2 regions of the Shewanella sp. Koi 1 genome follow, and region 2 is predicted to be linked to the other one. Evidence: riboswitches for the same ligand, from Rfam matches in the RefSeq annotation. Region 2 holds a riboswitch; the other holds the start of a gene.

Region 1 (9,937 bases), 230 kb from region 2:
ACCCCTAAGGTGTGAGCCGTTTCATCCCCCGCTTGCAACGCCATGATTTGGCGCTTCCAACCCAGAATAATTAAAAAGCTCACCAGCACCACTAAGGACGGCAGCACCAACAGCGACCAACTGGCCTTAGCAAAACTGCCAAGGCTCCAAAACAATACCGATGCGGTGGCCTGTGGGCTGGCAAAGTACAGCAGTAAACTGGTTAACGCGCCAAACATAAAGGAGGTTGCCACGCCAGAGAGCAACATCCGCTCTACCTGGCTCTTAAGACCTAACCCAGCTAACGCCAGCACGATTAGCACCGACAGACTGGCACCAATAAAGGCGCCGAAGGGCAAACTAAACCACAAGAGCCCCGCAAAGCCCCCTGCGCCGCTAAAAATCCCCGAATTGGCTATCGCGCCCGCATTGCCAAACAGGCCAGAACCAGTGAACAGCGTCAACATGACCACGGCACCAAACGAAGCGCCGGAGCTAATGCCGAACAGATAAGGATCGGCAAGGGGGTTACGGGTCACGGTTTGCAGCACGCTCCCCGCCAAGGACAGTCCAGCCCCCGCCACAAAGGCAAGTAAAATCCGTGGCAGTCGCAGCTCCATCACAATCCGCTCTGTCATGCTGCTGGTGCTCACGGCCTCATCAGTCATAAACAGGTGACTGAGTTTATTGATAAACACATGCAGCACATCTAAAAAGCTAATGTTTGCCGCGCCAAAACTCGCGGCAGCGATGGGGGTGAGCAGGGCAAAGCCCGCCAAGCCTAAAATCAGCCATTGCTGGCGGGTGAGCGGCGTAAAAATGTGGCTAAAAAAATTCATGGTCACCAATTTGAGTGTGTCTATCATGGCGTGGGTTCAACGCTATGCTTATGCAAGGCCGCGTTAGGCGCCCCGGGGTTATGACAGGCGCAGGCCACAGGAGGTAACGCTTGAGCCGAAACGGGGTGGGAGTCACTCGCTGCGTCCGCAGTATCGCTCTTAGACTTTTGATAACCATAAAAGTAATTAATCAAGGGGTTACCATGCTGTGGATGGGGCGTCACTTGGGCGCATACCCCAAACACTTCGGCAATACGTTCTTCGGTTAACACCTGAGCCGGCGTGCCCATGGCACTCACCTGCCCCTTATCCAGTAGCAGTAAGTGGTCGCACAGGGCGCTGGCTAAATTCAGGTCATGAATCGAGGCGATGACACTGATCCCAAGGCTTCGCACTAGCTCTAAGATTTGAATTTGATAGCGGATATCGAGATGGTTTGTCGGCTCATCTAAAATCAATAACTGCGGCTGCTGCACTATGGCGCGGGCGATCAGGGCGCGCTGCTTCTCACCGCCCGATAATCGATCGTATTGCTGATGCACTTTATGGCTCAGACCGACCTTTTCCAGCGCTTTGGCAATCTTGTCACTGTCTTCGCTGGAATGGCTATCAAACATGCCCTTATGGGGCGTGAGTCCCATGGCAACCAATTGCTCTGTGGTCATATCGAAATATTGCGGCGTATCCTGCTGCACCACCGCCACTTTACAGGCAAACGCCTTTGGCGATAGCTCGCTAATATCTTGCGAAAACAGGCTGATATGCCCTTTAGCAGGGCGAATAAAGCGGTATAAACAGCGCAGTAAACTGGATTTACCCGCGCCATTGGGGCCAATCAGCCCGAGCATTTCCCCCTGCGGCAAGGCAAAGCTTATCTCCGAGAGAATGGTTTTTCCCTCAATCGCCCAGCTCAATTGGCTGACCTTAAGGGCCATATTGGCGGAAGTCGCTGCGGGCGCTAAGGGCGCAAGGCTCGATGTGGAATGCATCACTAACGATTGCTCCCACATGGATATTGATTGGTGTTATTTGTGCCAGCAGCCGCTTGGGCCAACAGGGCGAAACTCATTAATGTCATCTTCTGCTCCCTCGAGTTACCCGCTCGAGAACTAAGGCTGCACGCAGCGAAAACAGAAATAGGCAGGTATCCTGACTCGTAGGTAAGAAGCAAAATGCTTCGACTACTCACAGTTGCGGGTACAGTTCGGGCTACTGACGGGCAGCTCCCCGATTCCCTATTATGTTTGGGTTATCCGGCGCGCTTAAATACTGTTGCCTTTAAGCAATAGCACTCAATCGCACAAAATTCCTAACACCTATTTCTGCGACCTTTGAGCTTAACGTACTGGGTTCGTTATCTGGCTCAAACGTCAGGGAAAAGCATTATCCTATATCTTGCTCATTAGGCAATGCTGTTTAAATCAGAAAATTTTCATCATAGCGATGGCAGATGCGTTTAAGCTACTCACAGTGGCCCGAGGGCCAGTCTAAACGCCAGTATCTTTTACCTTGCTCATCCTCGAGGACATTAATCGTCACCACCGCCGCCACGGGTAAGGCGAGCTGACTGTAAAAACCTAAGGTTTTCACCGCCCCCAGCGCCCTTGACATCAAATGGCGAATAACCCCGCCGTGGGTCACTACCCAGATATTGGCCGCGGGTGCATTGGCATTAAACTCCCCATGGGCCTGTTCATCATCCATCGCCAGCAGGGCAAACTCTTTATCGAGGATTTGTTCTATCGCCCCATCGACTCGGGCTTCGAAACTTGCCATGGCTTCGCCATTGGGCGGCGTCACCTCCCAGGGATTCTGCCAATAGGCCGCCATCCGCTCGCCGTCGCGTTGATATAAGTCATCGAGCAGGCAACCATCCCAATCGCCGAAGGCTATTTCCTGTAACGCCTCCAGCAGATTGACCTTAAGCGGCAAAGACGCGGGCGCATCTAAACTCCTGCCCACGGATGCACTCGAATGCAGCTCAGCCGCAAAGGCCTTGGCAAACTCGGCGCAGCGCCTTGAGGTCGAGCTATAAATACCGTGGCACACAGTCGCCTGCGCCTCCACCGCCGCCGACATCTGCCGCCAGCCTTTGTCGCTCAGTGGCACATCGACTCGGCCACGTAAAATCGCCCCGCCCTCGCATTCTCCATGGCGTAACAGTAATAACCTGAGCTGCTTCATCTGATCTTTCCTTTTATCGTTTTTATCTGGGTTATCTCGCCTATGCTATACCAACTTTAACCTTGCCCTGACAATCCGATGTCGCGTATTATGGACGTCTATACGTATAAATGTCCAAAACATAACGAACGACATTCAATAATAAAATGCAATTTGTCACCCGATTGCGTACTTTGGACTCAACTTAGCTGTAGTAAAGGTAATCATTTTATGGCGATATCTCTCCATCGAGCCAGCCAAACACTGGCAGACATTCGCAACCAGTTGTCAAAGCGCATTCTGATTTTAGACGGCGCCATGGGCACTATGATCCAAGGCTACAAGCTGGAAGAAGCCGATTACCGTGGCGAGCGTTTCAAGGATTGGCATACCGACGTTAAGGGCAATAACGATCTTTTAGTGCTCACGCAGCCAGATATCATCAAACAAATTCACATCGACTACCTTAAAGCCGGTGCGGATATTATTGAAACCAATACCTTTAACGCCACCACTATCGCCATGGCCGACTACGATATGCAGTCGCTGTCCGCCGAAATTAACCGCGAAGGTGCGCGCCTCGCCCGTGAGGCCTGTGATGAAATCGAGCAAGCCACGGGTAAGCCACGTTATGTCGCCGGTGTGTTAGGGCCCACTAACCGCACTTGCTCTATCAGCCCCGATGTTAACGATCCAGGCTTTCGCAATATCCATTTCGATGAGTTAGTGACCGCTTACTGCGAATCGACCCGCGCCCTGATAGAAGGCGGCGCCGATATCATTATGGTTGAGACCATTTTCGATACCTTAAACGCTAAGGCCGCCTTATTTGCCATCGAAACCGTGTTCGATGAACTCTTTGGACCAAATTCACCAGTGCGTTTGCCAGTTATGATCTCCGGCACCATTACCGATGCCTCGGGCCGAACCCTGACCGGACAAACCACCGAAGCCTTTTATAACTCCCTTCGCCATATCAAGCCCTTATCCATCGGCCTTAACTGTGCCCTCGGCCCTAAGGAGCTGCGCACCTACGTCGAAGAATTATCTCGCATCGCCGAATGTTATGTGTCGGCGCACCCTAACGCGGGTCTACCAAACGAGTTTGGCGGTTACGATGAAACCCCAGAGGATATGGCGAGCGTTATCCAAGAATGGGCCCGTGAAGGCATGCTCAACATTATCGGCGGCTGCTGTGGTAGCACGCCCGAGCATATTAAGGTCATTCGCGAAGCTGTAGAGCCCTTTGCCCCACGGCTATTACCCGAGATCCCCGTCGCCTGCCGTCTATCGGGTTTGGAACCGCTCACTATCGACGCCCAAACCCTATTTGTGAACGTGGGTGAACGTACCAACGTCACAGGCTCGGCCAAGTTTTTAAAACTGATCAAAGAAGGTAAGTTCGAGCAGGCGCTCGATGTCGCCCGTGAACAGGTAGAAAGCGGCGCGCAGATCATCGACATCAACATGGACGAAGGCATGCTCGATGGCGTCGAGGTGATGCATAAGTTCTTAAATCTTATCGCCTCTGAGCCGGATATCAGCCGGGTGCCGATTATGATCGACTCCTCTAAGTGGGAGGTGATTGAAGCGGGCCTCAAATGTATTCAAGGCAAGGGAATTGTGAACTCTATCTCCTTGAAGGAAGGCGAAGAGAAGTTTATCGAGCAGGCAACCCTAGTAAAACGCTACGGCGCCGCGGCCATTATTATGGCGTTCGACGAGCAAGGTCAGGCCGACACTAAGGCGCGCAAAGTCGAGATCTGTACCCGCGCCTACCGCGTGCTAGTCGATAAGGTCGGCTTTCCGCCCGAAGACATTATCTTCGACCAAAAATATCTTCGCCATTGCCACGGGTATCAATGAGCACGATAACTATGCCGTCGATTTTATTGAAGCCATTAAAGAGATTAAGGCCACCCTGCCCCACGCGATGATTTCCGGCGGGGTGTCGAACGTGTCGTTCTCCTTCCGCGGTAACAACCCAGTGCGTGAGGCGATTCACGCGGTATTCCTGTACCACGCGATTAAAGTCGGCATGGACATGGGTATCGTCAACGCGGGTCAGCTAGCGATTTACGATGATATCGACCCCGAGCTTAAGGATAAGGTCGAGAACGTGGTGCTCAACCTGCCCTGTCCAGTTGAAGACTCAAACAATACCGAACAATTGCTTGAGATTGCTGAAAAATTCCGGGGCGATGGCTCAAGTAGTGCGAAAAAAGAAGATTTAGAATGGCGCTCATGGCCGGTTAATCAACGTCTCGCCCATGCGCTGGTCAAAGGTATCACCGAATTTATCGACGAAGATACCGAAGCGGCGCGCCAACTTGCCTCACGGCCTTTGGATGTGATTGAAGGCCCGCTGATGGACGGTATGAATATCGTCGGCGACCTGTTTGGCTCGGGCAAAATGTTCCTGCCACAGGTGGTGAAGTCGGCGCGGGTGATGAAAAAAGCCGTGGCCTACCTCAACCCCTTTATCGAGCAAGAGAAGGTCGAAGGCCAATCTAACGGTAAGATTTTGATGGTGACCGTAAAAGGCGATGTGCACGATATCGGCAAAAATATTGTCGGCGTGGTGCTCGCCTGTAACGGTTTTGAGGTGTTCGATTTAGGCGTAATGGTGTCGGTAGAGCGCATTCTCGAGGCGGTTAAAGAACACAATATCGATATTATCGGCATGTCGGGGCTGATTACCCCAAGCCTTGATGAGATGGTGCACAATGTGAAAACCTTCCACCGTGAAGGTCTTACCATTCCAGCGATTATCGGCGGCGCGACCTGCTCGAAAATCCATACCGCGGTGAAGATTGCGCCCCATTATCCCCATGGCGCGATTTACATTGCCGACGCCTCACGCGCCGTGCCTATGGTCAGCAAGCTAATCAGCAATGAAACTCGCCAAGCCACTATCGATGAGACCTACGCCGAATACGAAGAGATGCGCGTTAAGCGTTTATCGCAAACCAAGCGTAAGGAAATTGTCTCGCTGGAAGCCGCCCGCGAAAACCGCTGCCAGCACGACTGGGCAAACTACACCCCGTTCAAGCCCAATGTGCTGGGTCGCCAAGTATTTGAAGACTATCCATTAACCGATTTAGTCGACCGTATCGACTGGACGCCTTTCTTCCGCGCCTGGGAGCTGCACGGCCATTTCCCCGAGATCTTAACCGACAACGTAGTGGGGGTTGAGGCGCAGAAGCTGTTCGCCGATGGTCAGGCGATGCTTCAAAAAATCATCGATGAAAAATGGCTCACCGCCAAGGGCGTGATTGGGTTATTCCCCGCCAATACCGTCGGCTTCGATGATATTGAGCTATATACCGACGAGACTCGCACCGAAGTCGAAATGACCACCCATCACCTGCGGATGCAGCTTGAGCGTGTGGGTAACGATAACTTCTGTCTGGCCGACTTTGTGGCGCCAAAAGACAGCGGCGTAGCCGACTATATGGGCGGCTTTGCCGTGACCGCTGGCCATGGTATCGATGAGCATATCGCCCGCTTTGAGGCGAACCATGATGACTACAATGCCATTATGCTCAAGTGTTTAGCCGACCGTTTAGCCGAAGCCTTTGCCGAGCGGATGCACGAGCGTGTGCGTAAGGAATTCTGGGGTTATGCCGCCGATGAACAGCTCGATAACGAAGCCTTAATTCGTGAGAAATACAAAGGGATCCGCCCCGCACCGGGTTACCCCGCTTGCCCGGATCACACAGAAAAAGGCCTGTTGTGGGAACTGTTAAAGCCGAATGAAACCATCGACTTAAACATTACTGAAAGTTACGCCATGTTCCCGACCGCCGCGGTATCAGGCTGGTACTTTGCCCACCCGAAATCCCGCTACTTTGGCGTGACCAATATTGGCCGCGATCAGGTGGAGGATTACGCGAAGCGTAAGGGGATGACTGTTGCAGAGACGGAGAAGTGGCTGGCGCCAGTGTTGGATTATGACCCTGAGTAATCAGGATCGAGCTTACGCTAACGCGGTTTGAAAAGCTGATTCAAACTTCGTTTGAAATTTTAAATCAAAATCAAAGTCGTGGGGCTTCACCCCACACCCGATGTTGCTGGTTCGTTTTGCATTGCGAACTAGCAACCATATCGCTGTAAAGTAATGGTGCAACTCATTGCCTGCCGCAGGCTTTCGCACTGTTACCCCAGTGACACGCCGTAAATACATCCTTGTAGGCTCTACTAAAACATCCATGTTTTAGAAGGTCACTGGTGCAACAGTGCCCTATCTGGTGTACCTATCAGTTTCAGCATATATTTTGTGGGCTAATTAATTAAAATATTAGCCACAAAAAGAGTGGCTTCGTACTTATTCGAAAATCGCTAACGCTTCCGCTAGGGCATCCCCTTGACGTAAAACAGAGAGTCCGAAAGCTAGCTCGGCATCCATGCCGAGACTCACGCAATTTATTCCAACGCCCAGCGGCAACTTCGCAGGGGATAGGTGAACTTCTGCTGCTTTAGTGTTGCCTCTAGCCATGCAAAGCAAATCGAGTAATCTTTACTACCAATTTTAGAAATTTAACTAGGATGGCTCATGAAACCTGAGGGAAGCCTCCCTTGCCTAAACTAGTTCGACAAGGCGAGATTAATCCAACAACATCGCCTTAAGTCAAAAATGCCCCATTCCGATATTAAGTATTTAATTATGCTTTAAACGCCTAAAAAACAACGTAATCAATAGCATCAACAATGTGAAATCCATAGTCCCACCACCGCCTTCGGATGATTTTTCAGGTTCACCAGTATCATTAACGATAAATGTCACATCAAACGTCAACTCTGCACCTGAAGGGTCTGTTGCGGTGACCGTCATCAAGTATTGACCTTTAGTCTTAACTGCACCGTGGAATATTCCATCCTCACTAGCTATTAATCCATTAGGTACATTCTTATATGTATAAGTCACAGCCTCTCTATCAGGATCGACAACAATTCCTGAAAGCACACCGTAATACTGTTGATCCTTCTCAAGATACTGAATACCAATCTCCGCAGTTAACATAGGAGCATCGTTAACGTTAGTCGGAGTAATATAAAAGATCTCTGTAGATAATGGAGGAATATTCACTCTCACTTGAATGGGACTGGCTGGTGTTGGATCAATTAAATTTTTTGAGGCAAACATATCTTCATTAGTAAAAGTCCCACGAATATATTCACCATCCCAAATCAATCTTTCATGTATATATTCAGCTTGAAAACCGGTAACCACAAGATTGTTTCCATTTAGAAAATGCTTCTTAATATTTATCGCCAAAGGAACATCTTGAACAGCTGGAATAGAGCCTTTAGGTAAACCACCTTTATATATAAGAGGGTTAGGGTTAGAGAGGGTAAACGTTGTAATATTAGGTGACATTAGGTTAACGAAAAAACCTTTCTTGTCATCAGTGAGCTGAAACCAACCATCTGCAATAGCATACACCTGGGAAGACTTATAAAAATACTTTTCTTCATCATCAAACACATAAGAATTTCTTCCAGAGCGTTCAATAAAATAATTTTCACTCTTTAAATAAATAGCTTCTTTGGGATAACTAACACTATTCTTCATTTTTGACAGAACAAATTTATTATCATCTGGTGAGTATTGATAATGCAGAAGCATATCACTACCTACTATAAGCTCTTTCCCATCATTAATTGTATATATAGCTTCAACACCACTAAATCTAGATGAATCAACTCTTTCTGGGATAACAATTTCTTGAAAAACTACAAAATCATTAATGTCAGATTGCCATTTAAGGACATACAACTTTGGCTCTACCTTCGTTTCATTAATCCCGACCCTTTCTGGATAGAAGATAATTTCATCACGGCCCTCTAATCGATATAGCTTGTAGGTACTATTTGATATGAGCGATTTATCAGCTAAGATTTTTTTTCGATCGCAAGAATCTATCTCACCATTTCCACTTAAATTACAAACACTGTAATCGTAACTGACTTTTCCACTCAGAGTATCATCATGATTTGGATGCAAAGCAACAATGGTATTATTATTTACAAATTCAACCTGTTCTACATATGAACCGTACTGACCTGAACTAGATGAAAATTCTACTTCTTGAGACAATGATAAATCATTACCTTCAAGAGTAAATCTAACTAATTTTCTAGCTCCATCATAATTTGACTCAGATAAGGCGTAATAGTTTTTATTATATTCACCTATAGGTTCCACATTAATATAACCAACGAGATCTGATGCTATACCAAAACTGGCTGAGCTAATATAATCCACTCCATTATTATCAACATTATACTTCCATAAGTAAATTCTTTTATCAGCAGAAAATTCATCACCAGCAGTACCAGATATTATTATTTCGTTTTTAGCCTCAGAGAAAGCCACCTTTAAGAATGATTTAGGCAGGTTATTTTCATACGTCTTATCAATTGAATAAGGACTTTCAACCGCTATAGCTGATACTGAAATAATAGATAAAATAACTAATACACTTCTATACATACAGATACCTCTCCTAACATCAGTATAATTACTAGTTGAACAACATAAATCATAAGTAACAGGTCGCAGGAGAATTTTAAGTATCTAAGTTAAGAACAAGATACATCTTCCTGATGCAAGTGAACTGAATCGAGGTCACGATTAAGTTTCATCCTTGTTAAAAACCTAAGATAACGTTCTGTTTAATATCTGTCTACCACTTTCACATTACAAATTAAGTAGTTAAGTAATACCTAATTTGGGTACTTAACTTTTAAAAACAAGCTTACAACTCCATAGCCTAAGGAATACACCATCCCCTCGGAGTTGCCGCAGGGCGAATAGACAAATTGCGTGAGTCTCGCTATGGATGGCGAGCTAGCTTTCGCAGGTGCAGGGACGCATCCTTCGGAAGCGATAGCAAATTTGGCAATGAGCACAAGGGGCTTTCAACTCCGTTGGGGCGTCTTGGAGCATCCAA
Region 2 (9,937 bases):
CACGGCGTGCCAAACAGGTGTTAACTATCGCTTTGGCCGCGACAGACTCAGGGGCCTGCAACAATTGGCGCACATTCGCCAGTTCCAACAGCTTTTGCTTAGCAAACGCAAGCTGCTGACGCAGTGCGGGAGCTAGGGTTGTCTCCACCTCTAAATCCACAGGGCTGTGCAGCAATGAACACGAAGTGCCAATCCATAAACGCTGGCCTAAGTCTCGGGCAACACCGCCGATACGCTCAACAATCAGGTCAACCTCCGCCGCCCACACGTTACGGCCATTAACTACGCCAGCTGACAGAATTTGATCTGGTCTTAATGCATTAGCAAACAAGGCCAATTGCTCAGGTGCAGTCACTAAATCGAGGTGCAAACCCGCCACAGGCAGCGCGGAAACCAGCGTCTGATGATGACTGATACTGCCATAGTAGCTGGTGAGTAAAATATTTACTTGATCCGTTTTAAGCGCTTGATAAGCTTGGCTAATTGACGCTTGCCAATCGGCGGCTAATTCGAGTGCCAGTATAGGCTCTTCAAGTTGCACCCAAGTCACGCCCTGCGCAGCAAAACGCGCAAGTATTTCGGCATAGGCCTTTAATAAATTGGGCAATAAACTGAGTTTATCGAAATCCTGACCCACGGTTTTTGCCAGATACAAGTAACTCACAGGGCCTAACAGCACCGGCTTGGCTTGATAACCTAAGGACTGCGCCTCGGCCACTTCATCAAAAAACTGCTCATAGGCGATAGTGAACTCTTGGTCTTGCTTAAGCTCTGGCACTAAGTAGTGATAGTTAGTGTTGAAATACTTAGTCATTTCCGAGGCTGGCGCATCGGTGCCACTTGGTGCGCGGCCACGGGCAACGCGGAATAAGGTATCAAGATCGATAGCACCCTCACCACGGTGGCGAGCGGGGATAGCGTTTAAGGTCGCACTCAGGGTTAACACTTGATCGTAAAAGGCAAAATCCCCTACTGGCACTTGCTCAATCCCCGCAGCCACCTGCCATTGCCAATGGGTGCGGCGCAACTCCTTAGCCACCTCATGCAGTTCAGCTTGAGTGCTCTCACCACGCCAGTATTTTTCAAGGGCAAACTTTAATTCACGACGACGCCCGATACGGGGAAAACCTAGACTGTTTAATTGCATACCATATCTTCCTTTATTTGAGATAAGCCATATTCGGCACTTGCACCCAGCTGATGGTGTTTTCTTGGCAACTTTTCGCATTTAAGCCTAGATAAATCACAATGGGCGTCTGGACGTCTAGAAGTTTATTGTGATAGTCTCTATGCCAGCAACCGAATTGATTTCAAGCACAACATGAGCGAAATTCACTTGGAGTGATCATGATCGAACTAAGACATCTGCGAACCTTAATGGCCCTGAAGGAAAGTGGCAGCTTGGCGGGCGCAGCCAAAAAACGTTTTGTCACTCAATCGGCTCTCTCCCATCAAATTAAGGAGTTAGAGCAACGAATTAATTCGCCCATTTTTGTGCGTAAAAGCAAACCCCTCTCCTTTACTCAGGAAGGCGCACGGCTGTTGCACCTCGCCGAAGAGATCCTGCCTAAGGTGTTAGAAACGGAAACGGATCTAAAAAATGGCCTAGAGACAGAGACCAATCAGCTCAGAGTGGGGATTGAATGCCACAGCTGTTTTCGCTGGTTAATGCCAGTGATGGAGCAATTTAGGCAAGATCATCCGCAGGCCGAGTTAGATCTGTCGAGCCGTCATCTATTCGATTCGCTCAATGCCTTGGAGATGGGCGAACTCGATATAGTACTGACCTCAGATCCCGTACCGGGACACTCGCTCGCCTATCAGCATTTGTTTGATTTTGAAGTGAAGTTAGTGGTTGCCAAGGATCATCCCTTAGCGAAAGAAGCCTATGTTACGCCTAAGCAATTGGCCCGCTTACCCATTATCAGCTACCCAGTGCCACTGGCGCGTTTAGATATTTATCGCCACTTTTTAGAACCCGCAGGCGTTGAAGCCGGCGAGCAAAAGACCTGCGATTTGACCATGATGTTATTGCAACGCATCGCCTGTAAGGACGGTATCGCCGCCCTACCCAACTGGTCAATCAATGAGGGACATGGCTTGAGTTTAGCTTCAGTCAAACTCGGCCAAGAAGGCTTAAAGCGCCCACTATTTGGGGCCTATCGCCGCCACAGCGCGAACTCGGCCTTAGTGCAAAACTGGCTGCAACTGGTAGCAAGCGAAGGTTTAGCGCGTCAGCAAAAATCCAATTAGTACCGTAAAAACAGCATAAAAAAGCCTGCAATTGCAGGCTTTTTTATGAGCAGTGCTTAGAGCGGGTTGAGTAACATGCCGCGCATCGAGAGCACGCGGCGCAGGATTAACCCGGGAGAATTTTGATTGCGGGTCTGGCGCAGATTATGGGCGATCATAAACTCTTGGCGCAGATCCTGATCGAGATCTAAGGCCTCAAAGGCTTCGATGGTTAAGGTCTGCTGCTGATTATCAATCAATGACTTAATCACGCTTAACGGGAAAGATTGCTCAGAGCTGGCATTTAAGTAAGCAAAGGCCGTTAGGGCAATGATTTGCCCGAACACACTAAACAGCGCCAAGGTTTGTACTTCATCGGGGTCGACATCGACATCCGGCATATCGACTAGGCTGTCGACCGCATCGGTAGCGATATTTTCCGTGAGTTTCCAATAACCTTGTACCAACTTCTTATAGGGTTGGGGTAATTCATCGAGGCGTTCTTTCAAATAGAAGGTGAAGGCATAACGATAAATATTGACCTGGCCTAAACGGATTAGGGCGTCTTTTAAGGAGCGAGATTTAGGATTTACTACACCTGAAGCCTGCGCCGAATTACTGCGCATCAACATGTGGGCAGCTAATGCGGGATCGCTCGAAATAATATCGATCACATTACGAATGTCGCCTTCGGCAAGGATCGCTTTTTTGAGTGGAATTAAGATCCCACGGCGACCGATCACTTGCTCTTCATTCGCTATGATGGCTCTCACTTGAGTAAAAACCTGTTGCTCAAGATCTGTCATAAGACACTTTACACCTGTTAATTAGCTATAAGATGATTCGAATACCGCTCACATCATACCCAAACTACTGAGAATTTCAGCCCTAAGTCGCAGAATAATTGTGACTATGCTTTAGATGAAGTGATCTATAGCACAAGCAACGACTTAGGCCATCTCAAAATAGGCTGAACTTATAAAGAATACACCGAGAAAATGGATTTTTCTCTGCGCATAGCCAAACAACAGAAATAATAAAGCCAGACTGAGTCTGGCTTTATTCGGTTAAGCATTAATTTCAAACTTAGAAGCGGTAACCCACAGTCAAGCGAATATCACGGCCTCGGCCTGAGTAATAGCTATCACCCCAAATGCCACCGTAGTAACCCGAGCTAACATACTCTTTATCAAACAGGTTATCGATACGCAGGCTCGCTAACCAAGCATCACGGGTATAGTTAAGGGCTAGATTACCTAAAACATAGCTAGATAATTTATCGCCTTCGTTGCCGTTATCGCCTTCAATAAAACGATCGCCCGTGTAAATTGCCTCAGCAAACACTTGGAAATGCTCGGCAAAATCCATGCTGACATAACCGCGTCCCGTATGCTCAGCCACCCAAGACAATTGCTTGCCATCATTCACCCCGTCGGTAAATTCGGCATCAATATAGTTATATTCCAAGCCTAAGGTGAGGGCTTGAGTAACCTGCCAATCCCAATCGGCACTCGCGCCATAGCGGCGTGATGCATCGGCATTGACGTTGGCACCTTGGAAGCTGCCGCCAACAGGTTTTTCAGCACTTGGGTCGAAGACAATTTCATCTTCTAAATCGAGGCGATATAGGCTAACGCGTAGGCTTTGGCTGGCCACAGTCCAATCCCAACCCGCCTCATAGGAACGGCCTGTCTGTGGCTTTAAGCCATAGACATCTTTCGGGGTGTAAGCTTGCTCATCGACCTTAGCAAAGCGGAAGTTTTCATCGCCACGTAGATAGAATCTGTGCTCGGCGCTCGGACGGTAATTTAAACCGAACTCGAATGCGGTCGCATCTTCATCTAAATCGATGCCGTTTGGATACACATTGCCATCGACCAGATCGTCGGTCACCCGCGCATAACGGCCGCCCACTACATAGCTTAAGGTGTGGCTTAATGGCACAGTGGCTTGCAGGTAAGCACTTTGCATTTCCTGCACGTTGCTGCGCGCCATAGAGTCAAACTCGGCCTTACCGCGGCTGATGTCTAAACCAGTGACTAGGTTTAGCTCACCTTGACGAGTGCTGTAGGTGGCTAGCGCTTTAGGGCTAAACATCAGCAGTGAGCGAGTATTATGGCTCTGACCCCAATTGAGCGAACTGACTAAGGTATCGCTGTAATCCAGATCCGCCGCCAATGCCCAGTTTTGGTTAAGCTGATGCTGATAACCGCTGCGCGCCGCTGTGGTCATTTCATGGACATATTGATTGGAATTGAAAGACTGGCGTGGGTTTTCTTTGAACTGCTCAGGGGTCAACGCCCCTGGGTTTTCGCGGTCATCATCGTAATAGCTGGTTTCAACAAAGAAAGAATCTGTGGCGGTTTTATATTGAATACGGCCAAGGATAGAGCCCGTTTCATTGGCATTGTGCTTGCGATAGTTATCGCCTTGGTTGTAGCTACCGGTCAGGAAATAGTGCCAATCTTTATTGATGGCGCCCGACACATCGCCGCGACCTTCGTAGGTATTAAAGCTGCCGCCGGATAATTGCACGCTGCCGCCCGTATTCTCTGGCGACTTAGTCACAATGTTAATCACCCCGCCGACAGCTTGATCGCCATAGAGCACGCCCGCGCTGCCCGATAAAATCTCCACGCGCTCAATTAAATTGAGTGGAATGGCATTCAGGCTAGGGGCTGCGATATCGATGTTATTTAAGCGACGACCATCGAGCAAAATCAGCGTGTTGTTAACGGCGGTGCTGGCGCTAAAGCCGCGCATCGCGAAGCTAGTACCAATGTTATTGTCGGACAGCTGAATACCACTTTGACCACGTAACACTTCGGTCAAGCTGGTTGCGCCACTCTGCTCAATCGCAGCGGCATCAATCACATTCACATTGGCGGCAATATTTAAGGGGGTCTTGTCTGAACGGCCAATTACGACGATATGCTCATCGACTTTGGCGACGCTGGCATCATCGGCCGCCACGGCGGGGGCGATAACAGAAAAGCTGCAAAGGCTGCCGATCAGCAGCGCGATTTTAGTTGGATGTGTTCCCATTTTACCTTTAACTCCTGCAAGGAAAACGGGGCATTGGCGCCACGATACCGTTGATTCAGTAACAAATACTGACAGTCACTATCGCATTTTGAGATCTGCCCACCGAAATCTCAAAAACACCTTTAGGGCCGGTCTCCGGACTTAGGCTATGTTAATCCAAGCAATAGAAGGACTAACGCGAAACAGACCTTTGCACACTCGATTCTCTGGCTCACCTTGAGCTACCTAGCGAATGCGGTCGTCTCTCACCTTTTACCGTTGCGGGGGCAGTGCCAGAATTTCACTGGCTTCCCGATTATCTCGCGACGAATGCATCGCAAGCACCACAGAAGGTTGACTAAAAATAGGTTCAGAGGGCGAAAAACCAGTTAACGCCCAATAAGGCTCGTGGCATATCAAGCCTGAGCGCGCGCATTATAGACGTCTATACGGATGAAAGTCCATGCTCATCCGTCTCTCGACTGACAACTACTTTAATGAATAGGGCGCTAAGCCAGAAATAAAGTCAGCACTGTTGGCCGCCTGCAAGGGAGGTTTGTCGGCAGAAAACACATCGCCACGCATCGATTTATGCAGTAAATACAAGTCTTTGTTACCACTTACCACGGTATAGTAACCAATTTCGCCCTGGGGATGAGAGGTAAAAGCACTGGGATTAAACTGAGTCGCGCTATGGACATTCGGCATTGTGGTACAACCGAGAATAGCTTGAAAACCTTCGTGACCGTCTACTTGGGTATCCCCTAGCTTTTGATACACTACTTCACCGTCACAGGCGGCTTGGTAAGTTTCAGCCATCGCATCTAAAAACTGCTCGGGGCTCACGCTTTCGGCCATGTCCTTAAAGCCTTGCACACAAAACAGCGCACTCCATTGATTGAGCGCCTCCTGCTCCGGCACAAATTCCGCCATAAACATACCCGCACGTTCCTCATGGTAGGCTTGACGCCAACCCTTTGGCAGATTAAATCCTAATTGCTGACTAAAGACAGGCAACACATGGGTATGCGACGCGCCACTTACGCTGCGAGGCATATCCAATTTCGCCTCGACGGATTCAGAGCCGATTAGGCTGCACAGCATTAATACGCTCGCGCCCTGCCATAACCTCATCTGCATATGGGGTATACATTTCATTATTATCATCCTTGTATCGCATTGTTATGGGTTAATACGACATATGAAATTGCATAGAAAACATCCAGCATTCTAGCGAAGATGTAAATAAGATAACAGTTAAAAAGCTAAACAAAATGATACTTATACAGTCACAACAACTGTAAAACAGCAAATAGCAGCCAAAGATAGGGTCGATGATGGATTTAAAAAGCTGGTGAATGAACTTTCACCAGCAGAGAAATGCCCTACAATGAGTTAGTCAAATGACCAATTGATTTTCCGCTGCGGCCTTGCCTGACTCAAAATCGCCTGCCGTTGCTCTGGGGTCTCACATTGGGCAGCGGGGGTGAATTCCAGCGGCTTAACCACCAAGGAATCGGCAGGTTGTACCGACGGTTTATCAAACATTCCGAGATTCATCGACCAAGAGACCCATTCTCCCTTTTCACTGATCCCCACAAAACCATCATTTGCCGGTGCTAGCCAAGTGAGGCGTGGAATGCGCTCAATCAGTTGCTCGACATTTTTAAGGTCTGCCCGATAACCGACGGGTACCACTTTGCCGTCGGGGCGCGTAAAGGCAAAGGAGGACTTACCTAGGGTAATTTTGCTGCCTTGCTGCCAATATTTGTCGAGGATCGCTTGAGCATGATGAAAGCCAAACAGATAGGCGTAATCCGTATCGTCGGCGAGAATTTGCGGCGTAGCATTGTCACGCAGTAGCAAGAATCCCGGGCCGACGCTGATAATCTCCTTCACGCCTGTGATATCGGTTTTCTTGATCCAATCGACGCCACAGTTAATGCCATCGCCCCAGAAATGGGCATCCCCCGTTGGACTTAACACCGCAAACGCGCAACTGTTTGCCGTGAGACTCGCCACATCCTCAAGGGCACTGCGGATCGGATAAGCATCACTGCGCCAGCCCCAACTCACCACTGAGCCATCTTTTTTCAAAGCGGCATAGGTGTTTTGAAAATATTCGATATGTTTAATATCCGTCAGCTGCGACTGCAACTTCTTCATATTGGTCGAACTTTCAACCTCACCCCACACTACAGCGCTGGCGTCTTTTTTCAGGGCAATAAAACTGCGCCCTTTAGCAAAGATATCGACCACATCGACTAAGTCATTTTGCACCTGCAAACTATTGCCGCCGTAAGGCCCATAGCCCCAAGTATGTACCTTACCATTGGCATCGAGCGCGGCTAGGGCTTCTCGGTTGGCGAAGAGCTTAGTGATATTGGTCATGCGCGCTTGCAATGCCTTGTCCAGACTTAATTTCCCCGCATTGCCCCAATAGACCACAGTGCCATCTTGTCGCAGCGCAGCAAACCCATCTTTAACCGGGACAATTTGCTTCACTTGCTTAAGTTGTTCTGTCACTTCACGGCTATCGCCACCGGCAAAACTGTCACCCCAAGTGATCACCTCACCCGACTGAGTTAATGCGGCGAAGGCCGTACTGTTGGTCACCACAGTCTCGACTGCGGGTAAATCGCAGGGAATATGGCGATAATTCGGATTCGCCTTTTCCTGAAACTGGATAAGCTTGCCGTTATCAAATTGCAGCAAGGATTCCTTTTCATTTTCGACTACGGCTACGGGTTTAGGTTGGCTACAGGCGGTTAATTGTAACGCCACTAAGGCGGCCACCAGTGCCAAGGGGCGTGAGATAGGATAAGACTGCATTACTTATTTCCCTGTATTTGCTGAAACTTTGGTTGCTGAAACTTTGGTTACTGACAACGCGGGTTGCTGATTGGGTTGTGCTAATTTGGCTGATATCGACTCGAGTAACGGTTTGAGTTGGTATTCAAAGCCCTGACGCGAATCGATACGGGTTAGGAGAACTTGAATTTGTTTATCCAGCGCCTGCGCACTGTTTTGGCTTAGGGTGTCGAACGCCTTCGCCTGTACTAAGGCTGTTAAGAGCAGCCGTTGAACTGGGCCGATAGCCTGCACCGCTTGGCGGTTCAGTGCGGTATTGTCGAGCACTAATGTCACCAAGCAGAGTAAATAATCGAGGTGCACCGCAAAATCGACGGAGCATTGCTTTTCATCCGCCAAGCCGAACCTTAGTACTTTGGCCTCACACAGTGCCTTCAATGCCGCTAACTTTTCTGCGGTTAATTCCAATGCAAAAGGCAACTGCTTAGTGCGCGTCATCAACACAAAGCTGGCTAAGGTTTTAGCTGACAATGCCTGTTTACTACGGGCGAGCATCGCCAGCGCTAAGTCGTGAAATCCTAATGAACTCAAACGATAAAAGCTTATCATCACAATAGATTCATCTACCGATTCCAGCTTTTTTTTGCTCGGTGAGGTTTGCATTTGCTCGAATAAATCGACCAAACGCGGATAGTGCTCGGGGGAATGGCCTAAATGTTCAGCCGCTTCCCAGACCAAAATATTCGCGGCGGGATGCTGCCGATAGGTTTCAAGCAAACGGATAATCCCAGTGTAATCCTGTTGCTGTCCTAAGCGCTTGAGTATTGGCACATAACGGAACTCGGCCCAGCGGATCCTTAATAGCGTCAAACAGAAATAACCGACAAGCAAACAGCCTAATATGCCTGCGATGCCAAAGCCGAAGTCCAGTTTGGCGCGATCGCGGGTTAACTCAAGATCGGCGCTCGCCCGTGTTGGCGCCTCGGGAAGATAATGCACAAAACTTTGCCCGTAGTTGGGCACTAATGCGCCAGGAGTGTCGCCCTGCGGCGGCCGTAATTGATAGGTCGCTTGGCAATTCACGCCATCGAGCTCCCATTGGCGAACGAGGTTGCCCTCTGCGGTGCGATACTCAACCAAGCAAATCAATCTTTGGTTATATACGCCCGTCGAACTGCGCTCACTACGATAGGCCGTCTCAACCACTCGACCTATGGCTACATCGCCACGCTCTAGTAACTGATTGACCAGAAACCACTTTTGCGCCCCCTCCCAGAGAAACAGCGCGGCAACACCAGCCAAAAAGAGAGGGACACTGGTCAAGAGTATTTCTAACCAACCCCAAAAACGTGCGGGTGCACCCGAGGTTAATTGACTGCGATTCATCAACACGCCAGAACTTCCTTATCATTCCATGATCGGTAAGGCATAAGAGAACTTGATTCTGCCTAAAGCGGGGCGCTATTGTAGCAGCTTATTGATAGAAATCAGAAAAAGCTCACAGTTTGCCTTAAAGACTCGGCCACATCCTAGCCTGCAAACGTGGGCGTGCTATTCTTAGCCTCCATTCCCGCTGTTTAAAGGAGTAACAGTATGAGTCGCCCAATTATTTTGGATTGCGATCCCGGCCATGACGATGCCATCGCACTCATTTTAGCCCTCGCCCATCCCGAGCTAAATCCACTGGCCGTGACCACCAGCGCCGGCAACCAAACCCCAGATAAAACCCTCAATAATGCCCTGCGGATCTTAACCCTGCTCAATCGCAGCGATATTCCAGTCGCGGGCGGCGCGGTTAAACCCTTAAGTCGTGAATTGATGATTGCCGACAACGTCCATGGTGAAACGGGACTCGATGGTCCAGCTCTAC

Evidence for each region. A riboswitch is a leader RNA that binds a small molecule or an ion and turns the genes downstream of it on or off. The one in region 2 is predicted to bind cobalamin.
Region 1: another riboswitch for cobalamin. It lies ahead of ACUZ8J_RS04590 (ABC transporter ATP-binding protein); the one in region 2 lies ahead of ACUZ8J_RS03655 (TonB-dependent receptor).

What each region holds. Positions count from the first base shown of each region.
Region 1 is NZ_JBREJM010000001.1:1,030,369-1,040,305, reverse strand. Features, by position in the region: gene ACUZ8J_RS04595 (FecCD family ABC transporter permease) at 1-845, opposite strand, end outside; gene ACUZ8J_RS04590 (ABC transporter ATP-binding protein) at 842-1,807, opposite strand; cobalamin riboswitch at 1,941-2,099, opposite strand; gene ACUZ8J_RS04585 (histidine phosphatase family protein) at 2,280-3,002, opposite strand; partial or broken gene metH (methionine synthase) at 3,213-6,948, shown strand; gene ACUZ8J_RS04575 (putative Ig domain-containing protein) at 7,642-9,477, opposite strand.
Region 2 is NZ_JBREJM010000001.1:800,390-810,326, reverse strand. Features, by position in the region: gene metE (5-methyltetrahydropteroyltriglutamate--homocysteine S-methyltransferase) at 1-1,147, opposite strand, end outside; gene ACUZ8J_RS03665 (LysR family transcriptional regulator) at 1,348-2,253, shown strand; gene ACUZ8J_RS03660 (HDOD domain-containing protein) at 2,310-3,038, opposite strand; gene ACUZ8J_RS03655 (TonB-dependent receptor) at 3,319-5,277, opposite strand; cobalamin riboswitch at 5,387-5,620, opposite strand; gene ACUZ8J_RS03650 (hypothetical protein) at 5,746-6,414, opposite strand; gene ACUZ8J_RS03645 (hypothetical protein) at 6,652-8,088, opposite strand; gene ACUZ8J_RS03640 (hypothetical protein) at 8,092-9,453, opposite strand; gene rihA (pyrimidine-specific ribonucleoside hydrolase RihA) at 9,661-9,937, shown strand, end outside.